3 regions of the Cytobacillus gottheilii genome follow, and region 1 is predicted to be linked to each of the others. Evidence: riboswitches for the same ligand, from Rfam matches in the RefSeq annotation. Region 1 holds a riboswitch; each other region holds the start of a gene.
What was found. Region 1 has a riboswitch for cyclic di-GMP ahead of J1899_RS06390 (DUF5050 domain-containing protein). Riboswitches for the same ligand answer to the same signal wherever they lie in the genome.
Positions count from the first base shown of each region.

Region 1 (8,198 bases):
GCTTCAGCAAATAGGGGAATGGACACCAAATGGACTTGCGCTGGTGATTTATACAGATTGGGTGCAAAATGAAACAGTATCTTCTATTTTACTCTCTAGTCTGCTGCTTGTAGGATTCTTTCTGCTTCTTGTTGTAATTGGAGTCCTGCTGTATCCGAAAAGGGGGAATGCGAAATGATGAGATCTGTTATATGGGCGCAATTTGCAAAGGATCGGCGAGTGCCCTTATTCTTAATTTTGTTAATAGCAGGCAGTGTTTTGGCCACTGTCATTTTTACTGGCGGTGCTAACTCCCCCTCTTCCTTTGTTATTTATAGTGAAGAAGCAGATGCTGATCAAATTGAAAAGAAATGGGAGAAGCTGCTGAATACTGACGACTCTCTGGAATTTACGATTGCCGATTCGGCTCAGGTAAAAGAAGATTTGGAAAAAGGGAATATTGATTCTGCTGTAAAGTTAATGGAGAATGACTATAAGATCATCACGAGTGATGAAATAACAGATGTTTCATATATGCAGCAGCATGTTCATTCTGTGTTTCAGAGAGAAGCGGAGATCAGTGCGATTACAGATTTAGAAGGAAATGAACTGACAAGAGATGATGTGGAAAAGTACTTGCAAGCAGGTCCTGTTCAAATGGAAAAGGTCGGGCTTAACAATGAAGAGATGACAGACTATAACATGCGGACACAGTTAATGTTTGCTTTTACTCTCTTAATTGCCACCTTTATTCTTGGCTTTAGAGTGAATAATGTATCACATGATAAGGTATCCGGTGTTTGGGACCGTATGATTCTTGCACCGATCAGCAAGACCAAAATGTATACTGGTTACATCTTATATAGTTTCTTAATATCCATGTTTCAGATTGTTGCCGTACTATTATTGTTTAAATACGTGTTGAAGTATGATCTTGGAAATCAGTTTTGGCTAATCATACTCGCATCTGCTCTGTTTGTATTCAGCATGATCAGCATTGCCATGCTGATTACTGGATTTGTAAAAACACCAGAACAGTTCTATGCGATTTATCCATCCATCATTCCGCTAATTCCTTTGGTTAGTGGATCCTACATGATGCCAGGAACGATTTCTAATCCAGTACTGCTGTTTGTAGCGGATCTTTTTCCAATGGCCCATGCAATGGATGCTATCATGAATGTAATTTTTTATGATGCTGGGTTGGCGGACATAACGATGTCACTGCTAATTATGCTTTTAATCGGGATTGTCGGAATGGGATTAGGGATCAATTTGGTTGAGCGCAGGAGCAGGTGATTTATAGAAAAAAACGGGAGGGCATTATGTGCCATCCCGTTTTCTCTTTAATTCGTTTTAATGGAAGATTGTTTATTTGTTTTTTTATTCGTATAGTATAGCTTGTTTTGATCGATGAAAAGATCAATTGAATGTACTTTATTCATAGGTTTAGCGTGTTTGCCTGCTAGTGTTGCTTTATACAAATATCCGCTGTTTGAATAGTTGCTGAAGTAAATTTTGTTGTGCGTGATGACAAAATAAGGTGCTCGTGCATTGATCAGCTTTGTTTTTCCTGTACCGTCCTTTTTCATGCGGTAAAGCTTGTCCTGATCTTTACTGTTAGAGTAATAGAAATAATTTCCCATCTCTTGCACGGATTGAAGCTCTTGAAAGTAAGCATATTTGGTGCTTGCCGCTGATGGATATTGCTTTTCATTCCAGACATGATCTTTTCTCAATGTCTTAGCGTCTACAAGAAAATATTTATAGCTAACTTGATCAGCCTGATTTGGGACAGGATCATTCCAAGTGGCGTCAACATAATAATAGTGATGATCTACTTTTACCATATTCCAAGCATGTGGACCGCCGTTAGCTGTTCCTGCAATATATTCGTTCTCAATACCAGCGCGATCTAATAGCAGCTGCATCGTTTTAGCGTAGCCTTCACAAACGGCAATTCCATCAACCATTAAACCATACGGTGTATACGAGCTTTCAGGAACTGTTCCATTCTGATAGTTTGTCCAGTCATAAGCTGTATTTAAAACAATATAATCGTGAATCGCTTTTACTTTATCAAAATCTGAATCCTTCGGTTGGATTGTCTCTTTTAATATGGATTTAATCAGCTTTTCTTGTTTGCTGACCATCGTTTTGATTTGGGAAACAGGGTATTTGTAGCTGATTTTAATCTTACCGTTTGAATAAATCAGTGTATTTTTGTGCTGAAAATAAAAGATTTCAGGATGATCTGCTAACACGTCATTGATGACTTCACCAACTTCTTTGTATGAAAAAGATTGAGAAGGAAATGTAGCAGTTGTTTGATAGCTTTTAAAGGAATCCAGCAGATTCTGGTAGGTTTCTTGATAAGCTGAATCCTTCTTTTCGGCTGCAAGAGCAGAGGAGCTGATCATTGTGAGGAACAGAAATGCAAAACATACGGAATACAAGGTCTTTTTGACCATGGTCAATCTCTCCTTTACGATTAGTTTCTAAATAGAAAATAATTACGGTAACCCAGCTGTCATAGCTTGCGCCTTAGACCTGTGGCTTTGCGTCTCAATCTTTCAATTGATTTGCCGTTATGAGTATTATAGTCTATTATTATTAGTAATTAAAGGAGTATTAGGTTAAAAATACTAGTCTAATAGAAGTGTTTATGTAAAACTTTTATGAAATGTTGTGGGTTTATTAAGATTTTATTAAACATTTGTTAAAGAAAAATGAAAAACCTGTTGACGATAGAGGATAAATATACTAGAATAATAAAAGTAGTCAGCAGGATTATTCGACAAAATTCGATAGATTTTGCAGGTTCTAATTTGAGATTGAAAACATACTATTTTATTATATTGCGGTTGTAGTTTAGTGGTAAAACCTCAGCCACGAGCATAGCATCCATGAAACATCTGCGAGTTGCCTCGACGCATTAGCTTCTCGAATGAGCTGGCAGAGAAAGAGGCATGACATTTCGTGAGATTAAAATTATTTTAAAAAGATTCATTATAATGCGGGTGTAGTTTAGTGGTAAAACCTCAGCCACGAGCATAGCATCCTTGAAACATCTGCGAGTTGCCTCGACGCATTAGCTTCTCGAATGAGCTGGCAGAGAAAGAGGCATGACATTTCGTGAGATTAAAATTATTTTAAAAAGATTCATTATAATGCGGGTGTAGTTTAGTGGTAAAACCTCAGCCTTCCAAGCTGATGATGAGGGTTCGATTCCCTTCACCCGCTCCATACATAACCAACGCAGTGTTCCGTTTCTTTAAGAACGAAATGTTGCGTTTTTTCATGTTTTAAAAAGTGTTTTCATTGAATGTGTGAAAAGGGTCCATTTAGGAGATATGTGCTCAGAAGCTAAGGAAATGTGCTGTTTAACGAAAGTTATCCGCCGTCAGAAAATTTTATCCGCCGTTAAAAAAATTTATCCGCCAAAAACCATCTTTTATCCGCCAAACGCAAAAACACACCGCCTATCCCGTCGCTCAGCACAAAAAAACGCCCGCCTGCTCAGCAGCAGACGGAACGCACTCCATAATATTAATCAATTATGCGGACCTCACCAGTACCCCCATGCACTTGAAGGAACATATCCTTCAAAGAAACAGTCATTTCTTCCGCTTCTTCAACTGTAATAGATGGGCGATGAAAGACAATTTGCAGCGCATTGACGGTTTCTTCTGTGACAGCCGTTCTTTCTGAATCCACGAACGGGCTGCCAAATGGACCGGCTTCATCTGCTGCGACAAGTAATCGGTGGACAGAGTTTTCCCGACCGTTTAAACCGATATAGGATTCATTCTCCTCACCAAGTCGAATTTGGACTGGACCAGAAAGCTTGTCTGCATCATAAATTCCGATCGGCACTTGATATTTTAACGAAAAGAAATTATTCAAATCAATCGCACTATGAACAGATTGCAGATAATTTTGCTTTATTACTCGTCTGTAAAGTGCTTCGGCGGAATGCCGATAACGGTTAGGATCCTTTCCGCAAGCTTTAAATATCTGACGCCATTCCTGAATTGCTTCGATCTCGGTGACTTTTTTATCCTCATAATCGAAATAAAGCGACTCCTGAAATAATTGCAAGCGGCCTTTTACCATTTGCGGAGATTTGCCAACTTGAATATCATGGTATGTAATCACGCCGATTTTAAAATGAGGGAATAATGTGCTCAATTCAGGTGAAATGTTAATTTCCAATGTTTCCACCTCCAAAATAGATTAGAAATAGTTTATCATAAGAATAATGATTTTTTCATTAAAAGGTAAGTGAGTTGGTGTACTGCATGAAAGTAGAAGAATTGAAACAAGATATTATACAATACAGCCAGTCAATCGGGATTGATAAAATCGGCTTTACAACAGCCGATACCTTTACTGGTTTAAAAAATATATTAATGAAGCAAATTGAACTGAATTATCAATCCGGCTTTGAAGAGCCTGACCTGGATAAAAGAGTTACGCCTGCATTGCTTTTGGATCAACCCCAATCGATTATTTCAATCGCTCTTGCCTATCCTTCTAAAATGAGGGAGCGGGTTGCTGGGAAAAAAGGGGAAAGAAGGGGTATTTTCTGCCGGGCGTCTTGGGGAGAAGATTATCATCATATCTTACGGAATCGTCTGCAGCAGCTGCAGGACTATATCGCTGAAAAAGTGCCGGATGCCCGATTTAAATTTATGGTGGATACGGGTGAGCTTGTTGATCGAGCGGTTGCTGAAAGAGCGGGAATCGGCTGGACTGGAAAGAATTGTTCCATCATTACACCAGAATTCGGTTCCTATGTATATTTAGGAGAAATCATTACGAACATTCCGTTTGCACCGGATAAGCCGATTGAGGATCGCTGCGGTACGTGCACGAAATGTATGGATGCCTGTCCGACTGGGGCCTTGGTGAACCCCGGTCAGCTTAATGCTCAGCGCTGCATTGCTTTTTTAACACAAACAAAAGGCTTTATGCCGGATGAATTTCGGGAAGAATTGGGCAATCGCATCTATGGCTGTGATACATGCCAAACCGTTTGTCCTGAAAATAAAGGCAAAGATTTTCATTTCCATCCTGAAATGGAGCCTAATTCAGAAGACGTAAAGCCGCTGTTAAAGCCTATTTTAAAAATGAGCAACAAGGAGTTTAAGCAAAGATTTGGGCGCATGTCGGGCTCGTGGCGCGGAAAGAAACCAATTCAGCGTAATGCCATACTTGCTCTTGCCCATTTTAAAGATGAAACAGCTGTTGATGATCTGAGTGACTTGATGTTTACAGATCCCCGTCCAGTTATTCGCGGCACGAGTGCGTGGGCTTTAGGAAAGATTGGCGGAGAAAAGGCGAAGCAGGAATTAGAAAAGGCTCTAACAACCGAGCAGGATCCAGAAGCCTTGGAGGAAATCCAAAAAGGACTTTCTTTTTTATAAAGATTTCTTTGAAAGTGTCTAGCTCCTAAGATCATGGAGCTGCAGGCTTTTAAATATTTTAATTGAGATGAGAGGCATGTCCTCTCATTTTTTTATTGTGAAAATGACTTTTCCTTCATAAGTATAAATAGAAGGGAGAGATGCACAGTGAGAGACCAATTACAGAAACATTTAGAGAATATGGTTGGGTTATATGTATCATCTGAAAGGCTCTCTAATTCAGCGGATTTAAAAGTTGAACGTAAGCTAGGCGGCCTGCAGCGCAGGAATGCTGAAATCGTTAAAGCGAAAGCAACAGGGGCGATTATAAAAAAAGAACAAGGAGAAAATGAAACAGAGCTCGTGCATTATCGTGCTCATTTCCAATACTTAATTAAACAAAAATCCTCCTTATATATAGAAGAAGAGATGGAAGAGCGGGAGGCTGAGTTTTATAAAGGTGTGCTTGTTGATGATAAAGAGATTGAGCCGGATTATGAAATGCCAAGCATGCTAAATGAACTTCAGGAAAGCGGAGAAGCTGATGTAAGGCTGAAATTTCATTATGATCGTTTGAAGGCCGTTCAATATGCTGAAACATGGTGGAATAGCTATAACCCAGCCTATAAAAGCTTTGATGTTGACTGCACAAATTATATTTCTCAATGTCTGCATGCTGGCGGTGCTCCGATGAGAGGCTATCCGAATAGAGGAAAGGGATGGTGGATGCAAAACAATAATTGGAGCTACAGCTGGACGGTAGCGAATGCCATGCGCTGGCATTTGCCTGGTTCAAACGCGGGGCTTCAGGCGAAGGAAGTAGCTGCTCCAGAGCAACTGCTGCTTGGAGATGTCATCTGTTATGACTTCCAAGGGGATGGCCGTTTTGACCACACTACGATTGTGACAGGAAAAGACGCTGATGGAATGCCGCTCGTGAATGCTCACACCACTAACAGCCGAATGCGGTATTGGGCTTATGAGGATTCCACTGCTTATACACCGAACATAAAATATAAATTCTTTTCTATAAACGATCAGAACTAGAAGTTTAAAATTTTTCTTTCAAAGTGATATAATGAATCAGACATATTTTTAGAGGTGAAAGACATGGCACTACATATTGTACTCTATCAGCCAGAAATCCCGGCAAACACCGGCAATATTGCCCGTACTTGTGCAGCGACAGACACAACACTGCATCTGATTCGTCCGCTTGGCTTTTCAACAGACGATAAAATGCTGAAGCGTGCAGGACTTGACTACTGGGAATTTGTAAATATTGTTTATCATGATTCATTAGATGATTTTTATAAACAAAATGAAGGCGGAGAGTTCTTTTATTTAACTAAGTTTGGCACACAGCCACACTCCACATTTGATTATAGTGATCAGGACAAAGATTACTTTTTTATTTTCGGGAAGGAAACAACTGGCCTTCCAAAGGATGTTATCGAAAGCAACAAAGATCGTGCGCTGCGCATTCCGATGAATAATAATGTCCGCTCGCTGAATTTATCCAATACAGCTGCCATCCTCATTTATGAGGCGCTAAGACAACAAGATTATATCCATCTAAAATAGACCTGAGCATTTGTTCAGGTCTTGTTTATATCCTTTTCGAGGAAATCATTATTAAAAAAAGAGAGGAACATGACCCATGAATGAAACAATAAAATTACTTCAAAATCACCGCTCAGTTCGCTTCTTTGAGGACAAGCCATTATCAGAAGAACAAATCAAAGCGATTGTTGTATCTGCACAGGCAGCTTCAACCTCCAGCTTTATTCAAGCGTATTCCATTATCGGAGTGACAGACCAAGACAAGAAAGACCAGCTTGCTGCACTAGCTGGCGGACAGGAATATGTAGCAAAAAATGGTCATTTTTTTGTATTTTGCGCTGATCTGCATCGGCATGAGCTTATTGGGGAGCTTGAAAAGAAGGATGTTTTGCCAACCATCAAAAGCACGGAAAAATTCATGGTTTCACTGATTGACGCAGCTTTAGCAGCACAAAATGCTGCCATTGCAGCAGAGTCCATGGGTCTTGGCATTTGCTACATTGGCGGCATTCGTAATAATTTGGAAGCAGTTTCTGAATTATTAAAAACACCGAAACGCGTTATTCCGTTGTTCGGCATGACGGTAGGCTATCCGCAAAAAGAGAATGAGCAAAAGCCGCGATTGCCTTTTGAACATATTTACCATGAAAACGAATATAACCAAGACACCGATGCCTATAAAAAGCAGCTTTCTTTATACGATGAGATCATCTCTGAATACTATCAGGAACGTACAGATGGAAAGAGATCAGACACGTGGACAGGCCAGATGGCTCAAATGCTCGAAAAACAAACAAGAATGTATATGAAGGAATTTGTGAAGAAGCAGGGGTTTGATTTGAGATAGTTTGTAAACTATTATTTGGTGAATGGAGTTGTGAAAGCAGCTGGAATACACCACTGTAAACCAGTATCTGGTAAAAGGTGTTGCGAAAACAGAGGAAACACCTCACTAAAAACCAGTAAATGGTAAATAGTGTCTCGAAAACAGCCGAAACACCCCACGAAAAGCCAGTAAATGGTAAAAGATGTTGCGAAAACAGAGGAAACACCCCACTAAAAACCAGTAATTGGTAAATAGTGTCTCGAAAACAGCCGAAACACCCCACTAAAAACCAGTAAATGGTAAATGGGGTCTCGAAAACAGAGGAAACACCTCACTAGAAACCAGTAATTGGTAAATGGTGACTCGAAACAGAGGAAACACCCCCACGAAAAACCAGTAAATGGTAAATTGTGTCTCGAAGA
Region 1 is NZ_CP071709.1:1,292,457-1,300,654, forward strand. It holds gene J1899_RS06380 (ABC transporter permease) at 1-178, shown strand, start outside; gene J1899_RS06385 (ABC transporter permease) at 175-1,278, shown strand; gene J1899_RS06390 (DUF5050 domain-containing protein) at 1,326-2,450, opposite strand; cyclic di-GMP riboswitch class I at 2,494-2,576, opposite strand; tRNA gene J1899_RS06395 (tRNA-Gly) at 3,152-3,225, shown strand; gene J1899_RS06400 (B3/B4 domain-containing protein) at 3,529-4,194, opposite strand; gene queG (tRNA epoxyqueuosine(34) reductase QueG) at 4,281-5,408, shown strand; gene J1899_RS06410 (amidase domain-containing protein) at 5,556-6,434, shown strand; gene trmL (tRNA (uridine(34)/cytosine(34)/5-carboxymethylaminomethyluridine(34)-2'-O)-methyltransferase TrmL) at 6,498-6,971, shown strand; gene nfsA (oxygen-insensitive NADPH nitroreductase) at 7,048-7,797, shown strand.

Region 2 (8,198 bases), 820 kb from region 1:
CAGCCAGTCTTCAACAAGTGGGTGCATCTATAGAAACACTTACCGAAGATCAGCATTTGGTTGCTTCTTATATGAGAAACACCGCGGAGAGTGCAGAAAAGGTGAAGAAGAGTTTTGCTTAAATAGAGAATTTTAAAGAGCCAGGATGATGTTATCAGCATTCCTGGCTCTTTCCTTTATCTTATGGATTCACTAAATGAACAGGAGTTTCGCCATTAACGGCTTTAAGAAGATCGGACGCTGCAACTTCTGCCATGATACTTCTAGTACTTATACTAGCACTTCCAATGTGGGGAAGTGTGACAACGTTTGGCAATGTCAGTAATGGATGATCTAGCGGAACAGGTTCTTCTTCAAATACATCCAAGCCAGCTGCCCATATCTCTCCATTTATAAGAGCATCATATAAATCCTTTTCATTTACAATTCCACCGCGTGCTGTATTAATTAAAATTGCATTTTCTTTCATCATTTTAAAATGTTCAGCATGAATGAGATTTTTCGTTTCATTTGTATATGGCGTCATAATACAAACATAATCGGAAGTCTGAAGGAGTTCATCCATTGATACATAGGTCAGACCAATCGACTCTTCCGCTTCTGGCTTCCGGCTTCTATTATGATACACTACATTCATATTGAACCCTTTTGCTCGTCGTGCAATTGCTTCTCCAATTCTTCCAAGTCCAATGATTCCTAATGTACGATTATAGATATCCTGACCTGTCAACAGCATTGGCGACCATGTTTTCCATTCTCCAGCTCTTAGAAAGTCAGAAGCTTCGGTTATTCTTCGAGCCGTCGCCATAAGAAGGGCAAACGTTAAGTCTGCAGTGGTCTCTGTTAGAACACCAGGAGTATTCGTTACCTTAATCCCCTTCTCACTCGCAGCTTCTATATCAATATTATTGTAGCCAACAGCTAGATTACTAATGACTTTAAGTTTGTTCGCTTTCTGAATTAAGGCAGCATCAATGCTGTCTGTAAGCATGCAAAATAATCCACTAGCTTCAGTAATTTCTTTTTCCAGAACATCTCTGGGCACAGGAATATCTTCATATTTCCAAACTGCCACTTCACATGTTTCTTCCAATTTTCGTATAGCCGCTTCAGGTATTTGTCTTGTGATAAAAACTTTTGGTTTCACCCTTATCCCCCGCCTCTCTAATCCTCATAGCATCTTAATGAAAACGCTTAAGGATATATAGAAAATTATAACATATTACCTCTTTTTTTATATTCGAGAAACACTGCATATCCAGAAGATAATTATCAACTCTGAATCCTACTAACTACTCATCAATCTATAGTTATATACTAAAAAACTCTCCTGCCATTGGGCAGTAGAGCTCTAAATATGCCTAAAATCATGATAGCTGCATGGTAGTAATACAAGTATGGTCTCCTTTAAAAGAGGAAATGGTTGAATCTGCTTTTTTACCTTTATATGCAATAGAAATTTTATATGTCTGATCTCTTGGAATCCATAAGTCAATGAAGCCGTTATCGTGAGATTTCATCACTTCATCTACAACTGCATTTCCTTCCTTATCTTCGATATATACGGCAAATTCTTCATTTGCCATCTCTCCTTGGCATCCGGTTAAATTATGAAGAGCACATGGATGTGTTTCATTTATATATGGAGCAATTGACACAAAGAACTCATCTTTCGGCAGCTCATAACTATGCTCACTTCCATCACTTTTCGCAACAATTAAATCATGTGAAGTAATCGAAGCCGAATCTTCCCCCATATCACTTGTGCTATAATCTTTTACCAGTTCTTTTATGTCTATCGTTTCCTCTTTCACTTCATACTCAACATTAGAGACTAAAAAAATAATAGCAGCTGCCACTAAGGCCATTCCCAATATGATTGCCTTTTTCCTCATACTGTCTCCTCCTAATCTGCAAATGCAAACCATTACATTGATAGAATAGCATGTAGCAGGAAGGAAGAATGTGGATAATTTAGCACAAATTTTTATCTGCTAGAGACATCTTACTGTCTCATAAATGATCTATTTTATAAAATAGATTAATTATGAGATTCTGTTAATTCTTAAATATGAAATTGATATAAAGAACATGAGCCTTGTTATAAGCTCATGAATAGTTATAGCGTGTCCTGAAGTTTTCTTTGCTTGAAGGCCGTGTATTCAGTTGCCTTTTCTGCACATATATTATAGAAGAAACACTATTTTAGTGATATTTCAGTAAGAGATTAGAAAACAATAAGTTAACTAATTTCATTTAAAAGTAGCAAGAAGAAATGGATCTCGAAAGTATCTTAATAGGTTTGATCTATTAGCTCAACAGAAATAAAAAAGTAAAAGCATTCAGACAATAAGCCAAAATGGGCACAATAATTAATCTTAATATGAGAAATGACAAAAAATTAGACATAAGTGCTAATTCCTTTTTTTCAGTTAGCTTAACCATTAGACAGCATGGTATGCATCCTGAAAACTGCATGAATTTTTCTCTTAATACATCAATTGTATTGGCGCAGCTTTAGGAACAGATGAAAAGGAGCTTGGGTCCTGAACAACATAGTAAAAGGAGCATCCATCTGTTCATTGATGGATGCTCCTTTTATAAATCACACTGCCGCTGCACTTACATTCCCTGCAGTTTCTTTTATGTTTTCTGCTGCTGTCTCTTCACCACGTTGATTCCAGGCAGCTATAATTTCTTCAACTTCGTTTTTTAACTCTTTAATATTATTTGCTTCGTGCACAAGAATTTGCATTGTTTGCAGTTCATCATCACTGATTTCAATGAGCTCTTCAAACATTTCAACAGATTCACGTGAAATAGCTGCGATTTCTCTAATCGTTGACATGATCTGATGTGAACTGGATGAGATCTCTTCTGTGCTCGCTGAAGAATTGACATTATTATCAGCAATAATTTTTGTCGTTTCTAAAATTTTCTCGAACATGTTTCCAACTTCGATAATCGTAGAGTTCGTATCTGTGAATTCAGAAGTTCCCTGTTCCATTGATTTTACAACAATAGTGGTTTCTTCCTGAATATTTTTCACGATGTCTGATACTTCTGAAGAAGACTGGCGGGATTGTTCAGCAAGCTTTCTGACTTCATCGGCCACAACCGCAAATCCTTTACCATGCTCTCCTGCACGTGCTGCTTCAATTGCTGCATTTAGAGCCAGCAAATTGATTTGCTCAGATATACCTGTAATTACTTTTACAATGGTGCCGATTTCATACGATTTTTCCCCAAGCTTTTGGATGGCATCATAGGTAACGTTGACCGTTTGATTGAATTTCTCCATCTTCTTTAATGAATCTTTTAGCTTCTCATTGCCTTCTTGCGTTAATTCTACGGTAGTGTTTGATTGTTCAGAAATATGGTTAGAGCGGATCGATAAATCTTCAATAGCTTGTGCCATATCCTCCATGGATACAGAGCTTTCTTCTGTAGAAATTAATTGTTTTTGAAGACCTCTGCCTACCTCATCAATGGCCGCTCGTACAATATCAGCTTTTTCAGCAGCGTATTCACCACTTTCAACAAGCGTTTCCGAAGTATTATGAACATCTTTTGCAAACACAGAAAACTTTTCCCTGGCATGAGCTAAAAATTCAATCAGCTGGTTAAAGTGAGCATGAGTTTCACTTTTTTCATCTACTTTGCTGATCATCTTTCCAGCTGATAGTTCCTTCATGCCCATTGTAATTTCACTATGAATATGTGAGTGGCGTTTCAGTGAAAAATAGCGGAAAGCAAAATAAACGGTTGTTACCAATAAGACCACAATAATCCCAATTAGAATAGCTTCCATAATTAATTAATTCTCCTGACTCTATATTTAATAAGTTCTTATACAAGTTTGTTTACTATTTAACAATAAATTCCACAAGGAGCATGTATGAAAAGATAAATCCTAAAGCTCCTTCACAAGGATATATGTTCCGTCTGCTACCTCTGAAGGAATTCCCTTTAATCGATCATGGTTTTTATAATCATAAACAATATAATTTCCGCCAAGATCTTTGTATCTGGTCATATTATGATACTTTTCCATCACACGAATGGATTTCGGATTTGTCGCTTCACCAAGAACAAACTTTAATCCTTCTGCACTTGCCTTATCGATCAGCATAGCACCTAATTGCTTAATAATGTCATGGCGCCCATGCTCAGCTCTTACTCCTAACATAAAAAGGTGCAATAGTTCACCATCTGCTATCTCTCTGCCATGGCGCGCTTGAAAATCTTCCATAAAACGCTTGTCCACATCTTCGAGCACACTAAGAAGAATATTCATATCAGAAAAAGATCCTTCGAAAATATCTTCTCCGATAATTTCAGGTGCATTCGTATCGCCAACAAGAGCTCCTACTACTTGCTGCTGCTCATCCATAGCCACTGCACAATACCCTTGTCCAGCAACAGAAGTTAAATAGCCATGAATAAAATCGTAAAGGTCTTCATATTCAAAATTCAGCTGGCCGACCATAGGCTCCTGCACCCATTTTCCTGAAACATCAATACCAAAAAAAGAGCGTGCCAAACATTCAGCACTTTTTGCAATTAAATCTGACTGTTCCTGCCCGACAATTTGATATGTATAAAGTGATTGTATCGCTTCCATATGCTATCTCCCTTGTTCAGATTGATTGCTTATTTATCTTTTAATCGCATGAGGCAGCTGATCCACAAATGTACCGGTAAATTCAATTCTTTCAAGCACATTTCTAATTTGTACTTGAGCAATTTTAGAAGTTGGCTTAAGAACCAGGAAATCTTTAAACCCTAGGGAATTATAAAACTTCATCGTTTGTTCCATCTGTGGAACAACCTTTGATGGAGTCGGCTTTTGATACGTTGCATCAATAACAAATGTGTACTCTTGTCTTGGCACCCGATTAATCGTTTCCTGCAAATCTCCCATATACTCTGCTGCATCTTCTTCTCTCATTGCGCCTGCACGCACCTGGACATGAACTTCCTTCTGATTCTCATTAATGGCCATCATATATTTCTTTTTATCTACTACAATCATCCTCTAAATCTCCTTTTTTATGTTGTCGTTTTCTACTTTGCTTTGCACTGCACTCTTTTCCAACCTGAGTCTAATAAACATAAAGAAAACTTGCCGAGTGACAAGTCCTAAAAGGACACAGACAGAGGCTTAGTTGCACTTATACTACAGCCCTAAAATACCCACTGCATCGAGCCTTCTTCTGCGCTGCACATTTACACTTTTTGAAAGTATAAAAAAGGCTATCCTAGACAAGGATAGCCAATTAATCGCTTTACATTAATTTTGGCAACCCGACTATCATTATCCATACGGATGTTAGACTCGTAGCTTTGCGTCCTTACCTTTCGATAAGTTTGCCTTTATCATATTCAGAAAATAGTACTTATATCATGATGAAAATATCCTACTTTATTATATAGAAACTGGCAAGTTTTGTCGATAATTGTAACTATAGATTAACAATCTTTACACAAATTCGAGTGCAGAAGGGGTTGTGGGTTTTAGGGACAGGTCCATCGACCCGGTTTGGCGTTGCTTAGAGAGACAGGTTTCTCCTCTAATTTAGGTAATCATACCTATCCAACGCGTAAAAAAAATGCCTCCCAAAAGCAGCAGCTACATGGTCAGACATCTCTATTTCCAAATAAATGATTTAATTCTACTCTATTTAAAACAAAATCTTCTAATGTATATCCATTTAAAACATTCAGGAAAGCTTGCAATGCCTCGTATAGGGCGTTTTTCAATTTACAAGCCGGTGAAATTGAGCAATAGCCTTCTCCCTGTTTAAAACAGCCAACAATGTGAAAGTCTTCTTCTGTTTCGTAGACTACCTTTCCAATATTAATATCCTTTGGGTCTTTAGCAAGACGAATTCCCCCATTTCGTCCGCGTATAGTTTCGACATATCCTAATTGTCCTAAGTGATGAATAATCTTCATTAAATGATTCTTGGAGATATTATAAGAATCCGCTATTTCTTGAATGGTGCTTAATTCCTCAGAACCCTTTAGAGCTAAAAATATTAAAACACGGAGAGAATAATCCGTATAGTTTGTTAGCCTCATCCTTATGAATGCTCCTTAATTCGTTTCCTAGTATTATATCTAGAAAAGCCGACAAGTGGCAAGCGCAAGCGAATCTGATATTTGTCTGGTTTCCCAATATTTCTAAGCGCAGAAGCAATGGTTCTTCATACATCAAACCAGTCAAATATATTTAATTCCCTTCTTAAATGTGACAACTTTTCAAAAGATGTATATAAAATATATCTTTTATTGCCACTATTATTATATTATAAACATGCATATAAAATACATGTTAACCCAGAGGGGATGTTATTATGTTAAGCCAAGAAACGATTAAAATCATTAAAAGTACAGTTCCTGTTCTTGAAAAACACGGCAAAGAAATTACAACCCATTTTTACAGTCAAATGTTATCTAAACACCCAGAGCTACTGAACATTTTTAATCATGCCAACCAGAGGGAAGGCCGTCAGCAGACTGCTTTAGCAAATACTGTTTATGCAGCAGCTGCAAATATTGATAACTTAGGCGCAATTATTCCTGTTGTTAAGCAAATTGGACAAAAACACAGAGCACTTGGCGTACTGCCAGAACATTATCCAATTGTAGGAGAAAATTTATTAGCTGCCATTAAAGATGTTTTGGGAGATGCAGCTACCGATGAGATCATCAATGCTTGGGCAGAAGCCTATGGAGTAATTGCTGATGCGTTTATTGGCATTGAAGCAGAAATGTATAAAGAAGCGAAGGAACAGCCAGGCGGATGGGATAGATTTAGAAACTTCATTGTTGAGCGCAAAGTAAAAGAAAGTGATGTTATCACTTCGTTTTATTTAAAGCCTGAGGATGGTTTGGACATTGCCTCTTACCAAGCCGGCCAGTATCTTACTGTAAGAGTTCAGCCTGACGGAGATACATATACCCATATCCGTCACTATAGCTTATCTGCTGCACCCGAAAAAGACTATTACCGCATAAGTGTAAAGCGTGAAGAACAAGGTGTAGTGTCTTCTTATCTTCATCTGGATGTTGAGGAAGGAGATGTTTTGGAAGTTAGTGCTCCGGCTGGTGAATTTATGCTGGAACAAAACGAACTTCCAGCAGTTTTAATCAGCGGCGGTGTCGGATTGACTCCAATGGTCAGCATGCTGCACACCATTATAAAAGAACAGCCTAACAGAGAGGTTACGTTTATTCATGGTGCTTTGAACGGTAATGTCCATGCTTTAAGAGATGAAGTTACAGAGGCTGCAAGTAAATCAAAGCATGTGAAAAGTTTTGCAGCGTATTCCAATCCAACTGAACAGGATCGAAAAAATCAGAATTATGATAAAGAAGGTTTCATAGATTCAGAGTGGCTTAAATCAATCGCTGGAACTTCTCAGGCAGACTTTTACTTCTGCGGCCCTGTGCCATTTATGAAAAAGATCTATGCTGCTCTTAAAGAATGGGGTGTACCATCAGAGCAAATGCATTTTGAATTCTTTGGACCTGCTGGTGAAATTGAATAAGCAGCTGCACTATAAATGGAATTAGCCCGACTGATCAGCCGGGCTAATTCCATTTTACAATAAGAAAGACCGTATAGATTTACTATACGATCCCACATCTCATAGAAAATATTAAAGATTTTTCCCGTTAGAGCTGATAACATCTTTATACCAATAGAAAGATTTCTTTCTCTTTCTCTCTAGCGTGCCACTACCATCATCATGCTTGTCTACATAGATGAATCCATATCGCTTAGAATATTGTCCGGAGGAATTGCTCACTAAGTCAATGCAGCCCCAAGTGGTATAACCAATCAGGTTGACACCATCTTTAATGGCTTCTGCCATTGCTTTTATATGATCCCGCAGGTAGTCAATGCGATAATCGTCATTTATACTGCCATCTTCTTCAACCTTATCGTATGCTCCTAATCCATTTTCAACAACCATTAAAGGCTTTTGATAACGTCCATATAACTCATTTAATCCGATCCGCAGTCCAGTTGGGTCGATTTCCCAGCCCCAATCACTTGATTGAAGGAATGGATTTTTTACACCGCCAATTAGGTTTCCTTCCCCAATCTCTTCTGCTTTCTTTTCTTTCTTCTCTGTTCTGGACATATAATAGCTAAGGGAAATAAAATCAACTGTCCCTTCTTTAAT
Region 2 is NZ_CP071709.1:475,710-483,907, reverse strand. It holds gene J1899_RS02460 (methyl-accepting chemotaxis protein) at 1-122, shown strand, start outside; gene J1899_RS02455 (2-hydroxyacid dehydrogenase) at 182-1,147, opposite strand; gene J1899_RS02450 (CueP family metal-binding protein) at 1,368-1,868, opposite strand; gene J1899_RS02445 (methyl-accepting chemotaxis protein) at 2,606-3,811, opposite strand; gene J1899_RS02440 (hypothetical protein) at 3,914-4,624, opposite strand; gene J1899_RS02435 (hypothetical protein) at 4,658-5,035, opposite strand; cyclic di-GMP riboswitch class I at 5,299-5,385, opposite strand; gene J1899_RS02430 (Rrf2 family transcriptional regulator) at 5,641-6,084, opposite strand; gene hmpA (NO-inducible flavohemoprotein) at 6,360-7,556, shown strand; gene J1899_RS02420 (glycoside hydrolase family 1 protein) at 7,668-8,198, opposite strand, start outside.
Region 2: linked by a shared signal. The riboswitch ahead of J1899_RS02435 (hypothetical protein) and the one ahead of J1899_RS06390 (DUF5050 domain-containing protein) in region 1 are both predicted to bind cyclic di-GMP.

Region 3 (8,198 bases), 420 kb from region 1:
AAAGTGTTAAATATGGGTGCTATTAAGCCATCTCATTTCGATGAAGAGATGTATGAGGATTTGCGCTACCTTTATGACCATATTATGAAAAAGGATTCTTTCAGCCCAAATGAAATGCAGGCACTTGCAGAAGAATTAGGAAATTTGCGTAAAATGTAAAAAAACAGCCCGGAGGCTGTTTTTTTATTATAAAAGATTCAATGACTCACGCGTAAAGGCAGGAATGTCATCAGGCTGTCTGCTTGTAACAAGCTGATTTTGACAAACGACTACTTCTTTGTCTGCGTATTTTGCACCTGCATATTCCATGTCCACTTTAATGGATTTAAACCCAGTTGCATCCCGGCCTTCTAATGCCTTTGCTGTAATAAGAAGCTGCGGTCCATGACAAATCGCAAAAACAGGCTTTTTCTCATCCATAAATGCTTTTGTAAATTGAACAAAGCGATCATCTGCACGAAGCTGATCAGGTGAAAAACCGCCTGGTAAAAATAATGCATCGAAATCTTCTGGCTTCACGTCATCAATGCCTTTATCAATAGAAACGGTAGCTTCTCCCTGCTTTCCTTTAACGGATTTGCCTTGTTCCTTTTCAATTGTCACCACTTCATGTCCAGCTTCTTTAAAGCTCTTCGCAGGCTCTGTATATTCAGAGTCCTCAAACATATTTGTGATTAAGCATGCAATTTTTTTACCCATGTTAGATCATCTCCTATCAGTTCTCTCATTTTTTGCACATTAAGAGAATTCCCTGAAAAAAGTACGTTAAACATAGACTATGCATTCCCCATTCTGCGGGCAAAATCAACAAACCTGAACTTATCCGGACGATGTCTTGATTCTGTATATTGAAAAAGTGCTGCATCATCCAGATAAATATAATTCTTCACAACCACAATGGCATGAAAGCCTTCCATATCAAGCAGCTTATAATCCTCTGCAGTCGGCTCCTCAACAGTGAATTCCTTCTTCGCAAAACCAATCTTGCGGCCAAGCACCTTTTCAATATATTCAAAAATGGACCGCTTACAAATCTCTTCAGTTAAACCGGGGATCTGACTTTCAATTATGTAGTCTTTATCAAGAATAATCTTTTCGCCTTCAATCTTTCGAATGCGATGCACTTTCCATACCTTATCATCTTTTTCAATTTGAAGCTGCTTCATAATATTGCTGTCCGGCTTCTTTAAAGAAAATTCAGCCACAATGGTTTCTGCCTGCTGACCCATCGTACCTGTCAGCTCTTTAAAACTGACTAACCCAGAAATCGGAAACTGCAACTTTTTTAAATCAAGTACTATAGAGCCTTTTCCGCGAATTTTTTGGATATAGCCATTTTGTGCAAGCAAATTCAAAGCCTTGCGGATCGTCTCTCTTGAAGTAGAATATAAATCAGTCAGATCATTTTCAGACGGTAATATGGAATGAACAGGATATTCTTCCTGATGAATTTTCTCTACCAGATCTTCATAAATCATTAAATATTTATTTTTCACAAGAATCACCACAATAAAAGAGTATAATCAGAATGTAAAAGGTTAGCTACAACCTATGAATAAGAGCCAGATGCACAGCTTCGAAACGTCTTCCTATTTTCAGTCTCCCTGTTTCCCTGCTATAGTATCCGTAAGTATCTTATATTTCTACAGCTAACACCACATTCATATTGTGCACTAGAAACCTATTGGAGGCAATGAAAATGAAAGAAATGAGTGTTGAACAATTACTGAAATTAGACAGAGCCGTTCCGGTCGATGTCCGCTCTCCAATTGAATTCCGTGATTTTAACATACCAGGATCCGTTAATATCCCTTTATTTACTGATGAAGAACGGGCAGAAATCGGCACATTGTATAAACAGACCAGCGGTGATGCAGCACGCTGGCGCGCAATGGAAATCGTTTCTCCTAAAATTCCTGAGCTATTAAAACAAGTCAAATCCATAAAAGATAACGGCAATGAACCTGTGATCTACTGCTGGCGCGGCGGCACTCGCAGTAAATCAGTCGCAACTTTTCTGCAATTTGCCGGGCTCCCCATGCCTCGTTTGATTGGAGGATATCGCGCTTATCGTCAATATATTTTAGAAAAACTGCCGAGTATGATGCAGAAAAAAGCCATTGTTTTACACGGTTTAACAGGCAGCGGCAAAACAGAAGTACTAAACAGACTAAGTGAGCAAGGCATGCCCGTCATTGATTTAGAGCTTATCGCGCGTCATCGAGGCTCAATCTTTGGCAGTTTTGGCCAGGAAAATCCACATAATCAAAAGATGTTCGATGCATTGCTTTTTCAAACATTGCATACCATACAGGAGTCACCTTTTGTCATTATGGAGGCTGAAAGCAAAAGAATCGGAAAAGCTGTCCAGCCTGAGGAATTAATTCATCTAAAAAAAGAAGGCATTCACATTCAATTGGATTGTTCAATGGAACAGCGAGTGAACCGTTTGTTCAACGAATATGTGAAACCATATATACATGAAAAATGGTTTAATGTTAAATTAGAGGAATCCTTTATCTTAGTCAAAAAAAGGCTTAGAGACAAAGAAGCCATCGTTCTTATCGAAGAAGCGCTCTTGCATAAAGATTATCGACGCTTTATTCAGCTGCTGCTGGAAACATATTACGATCCTCGTTATACATTTAAACTTAATGAATATGATGGTCCATTCTTCTATATTTGCTCTGATCATATGGATAAAGCTGTTCAAGAAATTGCAGATATTTACAAAAATGAAGAAGAAAAAGAAAAAATGGCAAATTAGGATAAAAGGCCTAAAACCCAACAATAAAAAGAATAAATTTTTGTGAAATTTTGACGGAATTTATGATACTATAATATAGAAATTATTGAACAAATTGTTCGTAATATGGAACTGGTAAGGCATTTTCTGATATGATGAACTTACCAATGTTGATAAGGTGTGTGAGATTGAATGATTGGAGATCGAGTCAAACAGCTCCGAATGGAAAAAAAATTATCCTTATCTGAGCTTGCTGAACAAGCAGGAGTTGCAAAATCTTATTTGAGTTCTCTGGAAAGAAACCTCCAAACGAACCCTTCAATCCAGTTTCTGGAAAAAGTTGCTGGTGTACTAGATGTTCCAGTTGATCATTTAATACATGAGCAAATTAATAAAGAAGAGCTTGATTCTGAGTGGATGAAAATTGTAAAAGAAGCCATGGAATCAGGAGTATCAAAGGAACAGTTTCGTGAATTTCTCGATTTCAATAAATGGCGAACTACACAAAATAAATAATCAGCTACAGACATGGTCTAACATTGATTGAGATATATTTCTAGCAGACTCTGCCAGTAAAAATGGCAACAAAATAGGCGCGATACACTATGTATCACGCCTTATTTATTCCGACAGTTACCCTCATTTTAAACCTTCTCCGCTTCTTTTTCTAAATGACATTGAAGAAAAGCTCTGATTTCCGCTTGTTCCAGCCCCATATTCTTGGCTTCGGTAATCAACTGGATCCATTCAGCATCAACGACTTCACGATTATTACTCATCATCTCGATCACTCTTTTTCCCCCCAAAATACGAATCGTATCCTAGGCAATCCGGCCATCATAGTATCTTCTTTAGGCAGTATGATAGTAAAATTCCCTTACATCGGTAATGATGCCCAATATTATACGTTAGATCCGTGACTTTGCGTCCTTGCCTTTCAGCAAGTTTGCCTTTTCTTCAAAGTATTTCCTCACTATCTATCATACTATAACCTTTTGTTAATGTTTGTCACTTTTTGTACATTATTTTATTTTTTTCTATTTTTTTCAGAGTATAGTCCTAGTTAAATGATCAGATTAATAGATTTTTCATCCTTCAAAGCAGAAGACTGGTAAAGAGTGCCCATCTGTTTTTGCTTTTTTTGTGTGTTTACCTTATAGGAAACATTCACTCTTTCCTGTGTCATAGCATTAAAAAATGGCTGGTGGGTCAGAGCATTTCCACAAACCGGACAGAGCCAATCTCCTTGTTCACTGCTGCTGAAGGATGGACGCTGGCATTGATCACAATTTTTCTGATACATAAAGCACCTCATCTCCAGGGGATTCTTTTATCATCCTATTCATTCTGCAAACCATTCATGTTAAAACAAAAGGAATAATCCATAAACTATGCAATCCACAAACAGCTGTATACAAAATAACAGCAAACAGCGCCAGCCTTCTAATTCCTTTTCCATCCGGAACAGCGCCAGTGAAATTCAATCCATACAAAATCACCGAAAGGGCAACCTTTAGTACAAGAAACCAATGAGGTCCTGCCTCATAAATGGCATCCATTAAAGGGTTGGCTTCTGTGATGATGTTGTGGTGAAGGCCAAGATAGGTTACCGCACCGTCGAGTAAATTTAAAAGCGCAAGATAATACAGTATGACTTTCATCTAATCACCGTAATTTCTATAAAATTACCTAGATGATCCAGCTTCTTGGTTTGCCTTAAATGTCCATTTAAGCTCTAGGGCATCTCCTTGGTATATATTTTGATCCTGCCCATTATCAATAAATTTAAACTGGACTGTGAATTTAGTTGCGTTTCTTGCACCTGCTGGCATATTTTCCAAAACTTGAACTGGATTATTCGTTAAGTTGGCTAAGCTCTCTGTAAATATCACTTGTTCTCCGCCTGATACATTATATAAATATTGAACGATAATATGCTCACCAAAATCTTTCCCATTGTTATCGCCCTTTTTATCGTATACTTCGTATTCAGACTGCAGAAGAATATCTTTTATGTTTAATGAACCCGCATTTTTCAATTCAAAAGCACGAAATGCATAATCACCTGGTTTGAGATTATCAATTTTGATAATATTTTCTTTGTTAATCTCTAAATCTAATGTACCGGCAGCAAAAGAGCTCTCTGCAGTTTCCTGATCGCTAAAGTAAGCAAATGTTCCTCCTGCAACCAGGCTAAATCCTAATGCAGATGATAAGACACCAGCAGCTAGTTTCTTTTTTATATTCAAGTCTCTTTCCCCCTTATCATTTCGCGTCTAACCTGCATTGCGAATTTTTCTAATATAAATAAGTAAAAGGAAACCTCCCCCAATAGTTGCAATCAGACCTGCTATGAGTATGTTGTAATGATTCGTTGCCGTATTTGGAAGTGTATTTACCACTTCTGGACTTACAACAATATCTTGCGCCGGTTGTTCATCTTCAGGTACTGTTGGATTTGGATTGTTAACTGGATCGGCAGGATTTGGGTTCGTTGGATTTGGATTTTCGCCTGGATCAGTCAGATCTGGGTTCTCTCCAGGGTTCGTTGGATCTGGATTTTCTCCCGGATCAGTTGGGGCTGGATCCTCTCCTGGATCGGTTGGATCTGGGTCTTCTCCTGGATCAGTCGGATCTGGATCCTCTCCTGGGTCGGTTGGATCTGGGTCCTCTCCTGGATCAGTCGGATCTGGATCTTCTCCTGGATCAGTCGGATCTGGGTCCTCTCCTGGGTCGGTTGGATCTGGGTCTTCTCCTGGATCAGTTGGGGTTGAATCTCCAATTCTCTCTGCTAAAAAGATAATTTCAACTTCAGCTGAGCTGCCTTGAAAACTGTTTCCTAACGTTTCGGGCACTTTTACTTGAAGGAATAATGTTTCTTCTGATCCCTTTGTCAGTTCCCTTGGAGAAAAGCCCGTAAAATCTTTCAGCTTTCCATCATATAAAAGATCATTTTCCTTTTTCACCATGAACTCCAGCTCTTCCAATAAACCCTTTACAGACTTTTTATCTCCAATTCTAGCGATATACTTAAAGTCCATTAAGCCATTATTCTTTACAGTAATATTTCGCGGCATCCAATCTCCAGGTTTTAAATTGTCAACTTGAAAAAGATATCCATGAGGATTAGTCTGAATATCAACCTCTCGATCTTCTGCATGAACAGGAAGCCCGCCAATGCCCAATGAAAGCACAAATATAAATAGGATGAAAACGATCTTTGGTTTTGCCAGCAAACCTTGATTATTCATGGCATTACCTCACTCATTTGATTTGACAAAAGGCGGGAATAAATTCCCGCCTTTTTGTGTTGCTATTATCTTCTTTCGCCTTCAGTTTGCTTAGCATCAAAAGTCCATTTAAGTTCTAAAGAATCTCCTTGGAACTCATTTTGATCAGCATCATTGTCAACGAATTCAAATTGAACATACATATTGTCTGAAGTTCCAGCAGCTAAACCACTTCGTTCTCCGAAGAATGACCAAATCTTCTTCTGCACTGCATCCGGTGCAGTACCTTTTAAGTCATGGAGAGTTGTCGAATAAATAATATCATTAGGTGTGAAAAGACCGCTCTTATCCTCATTTTCTAAAAAGTTCACTCGAATATGCTTTCCAAAATCATCAGTATTGTCACCTTCAACATCTGTCACTGTGTAATCTGTAGAAAGAATTACTTCTGAGATATCTAGTGAACCATTATTTTGAAGTTCAAATGTACGATTCATCCAATCACCAGGCTTAATATTAGTAACATCAATGATGGTTGTAGGATCAACACCTAAATCCAATGTCCCAGCAGCAAATGTACTTTTAGTTTCTTCTACATCATTAAAGTATGCAAACGTCCCCCCGCCAACTAATGACATTCCAAGTGCAGCTGATGCAATACCTAAACCTAATTTTTTCTTAATGCTCATTTCTAATTTCCTCCCTGACCCTTTTTGGGTATGTAATATTTTGTTTTATATTGACTCTTGTAATATCAAGAGGTTCAACCAATTGTATTAAGCTGTTTTTTCTGTTGTTTCTTCTTCTTTTTTTGCTTTTGGCTCTAATTCTCTTAAGCCTTGATATATGCTGAATGCTGCATAAGCAAGCAAGAGAACTCCAGGACCAATGAGTAAGATTGCACTTCCTTCTTTCGATTGTGCAAAGTCTATAAAGTAACCTACAAAAGGAATCGTAAAACCGGAGTAAACGGCCCTGATATTGTCTGATAAGACAGATTCCAAATCTGCAGTCTGGTTGTTATCCCCTTTTGTTTCATACATAACCTGGTCGCCGCTTTCAGTGACTCCGATAATTCTGTGTGTGACTAAAATTTCATCACTAGTTACATACGTGATGACATCATCCTTCTTAAGCTTTTTTGCTTGTTCAGCATCTACAGGTTTGACTGCTATAATAGAACCTGTTTGAAATGTTGGTTCCATAGAGCCTGATAGTACTGATTTCAGCTGATATCCAAAGGCCTGTGGTTCCCCTCCTGATGCTTTGGAGGAGATCACGAGAAATGCCATTAGTATTAAGTTCACAAACAATACTCCTGTGATCACATTGCTAATTATTTTTTTAGCTTTTTTCATCTAATCACCAGCCTGTTCTATTGTTTTTTCAGAATTTTGTTCACTCGGTGGTTCTTCCACTGGTGGCTGAACTGGTTCGCTTGGCTGCTTTGTTTCCTGCTCGATGGTTTCATCTGCAGGAGGCGGGATCTCTTTCCCTTCCCCTTTACCGCCCTTATCTGCTGGAGGTGCCGGAGGTTCGGATTGTTTAGGATCTTCTTTGTTCGCCGGCGGTTCAGACTGCTCAGGATCTTGACTGTTTTCCTGCTCATCTTTCCCCTGTTCAGCTGGCGGCTCTTTACCTTTTTCATCAATCACTTCTTTAGGTTCTTCTTCTTGCTCTTCTATCGTTATTTCTAATATCTCTGATAAACTATCTTCTGACCCAGAGGCAGATATTCTAAATTGATAGCTACCGCTTTCACTGGCTTCAAAGGAAATGGTGGTTGCTCCACCTTCACTTAATACGTCAATTGAACCTTCGTACACGGCTTCATTCTCTTTTAAAATTTGATATGAACCAGGTGATTCCATTGCAGCTCCAGTGTTTTCAACTTTAGCGTAAATGCCTTTCCCATCATCAGAGTAACCTGTTTCAGTAACTTTCAATGAAGGAAGCCATATTCCGGCACTGATTTGGCCGTTTACCTTGCTGGCATCAGTAAAATATGCATTTGTATTTCCTGTTAGATAGGCTGCCATTCCGAAAAACAAATACCAAATTGCAGTTATTTTTATTCCATTGATTAACTTCTTGTTTTTCTTTTTGAACTTTCTCAAGCGTTTCTTTCTTATTGGAATCCCCCCCAACAGGAAATTGTTCATTATTTGCTCTATCTTCCGTTCGTTTTATCGAACCTACAAACTGAGTATATTTCAATTTTA
Region 3 is NZ_CP071709.1:870,340-878,537, reverse strand. It holds gene J1899_RS04255 (DUF1128 domain-containing protein) at 1-159, shown strand, start outside; gene J1899_RS04250 (type 1 glutamine amidotransferase domain-containing protein) at 187-699, opposite strand; gene treR (trehalose operon repressor) at 777-1,496, opposite strand; gene mnmH (tRNA 2-selenouridine(34) synthase MnmH) at 1,700-2,767, shown strand; gene J1899_RS04235 (helix-turn-helix domain-containing protein) at 2,939-3,262, shown strand; gene sinI (DNA-binding anti-repressor SinI) at 3,391-3,528, opposite strand; cyclic di-GMP riboswitch class I at 3,568-3,707, opposite strand; gene J1899_RS04225 (hypothetical protein) at 3,810-4,049, opposite strand; gene J1899_RS04220 (DUF5658 family protein) at 4,105-4,407, opposite strand; gene J1899_RS04215 (TasA family protein) at 4,432-4,995, opposite strand; gene J1899_RS04210 (TasA family protein) at 5,023-5,997, opposite strand; gene J1899_RS04205 (CalY family protein) at 6,063-6,665, opposite strand; gene sipW (signal peptidase I SipW) at 6,753-7,334, opposite strand; gene J1899_RS04195 (SipW-dependent-type signal peptide-containing protein) at 7,335-8,093, opposite strand.
Region 3: linked by a shared signal. The riboswitch ahead of sinI (DNA-binding anti-repressor SinI) and the one ahead of J1899_RS06390 (DUF5050 domain-containing protein) in region 1 are both predicted to bind cyclic di-GMP.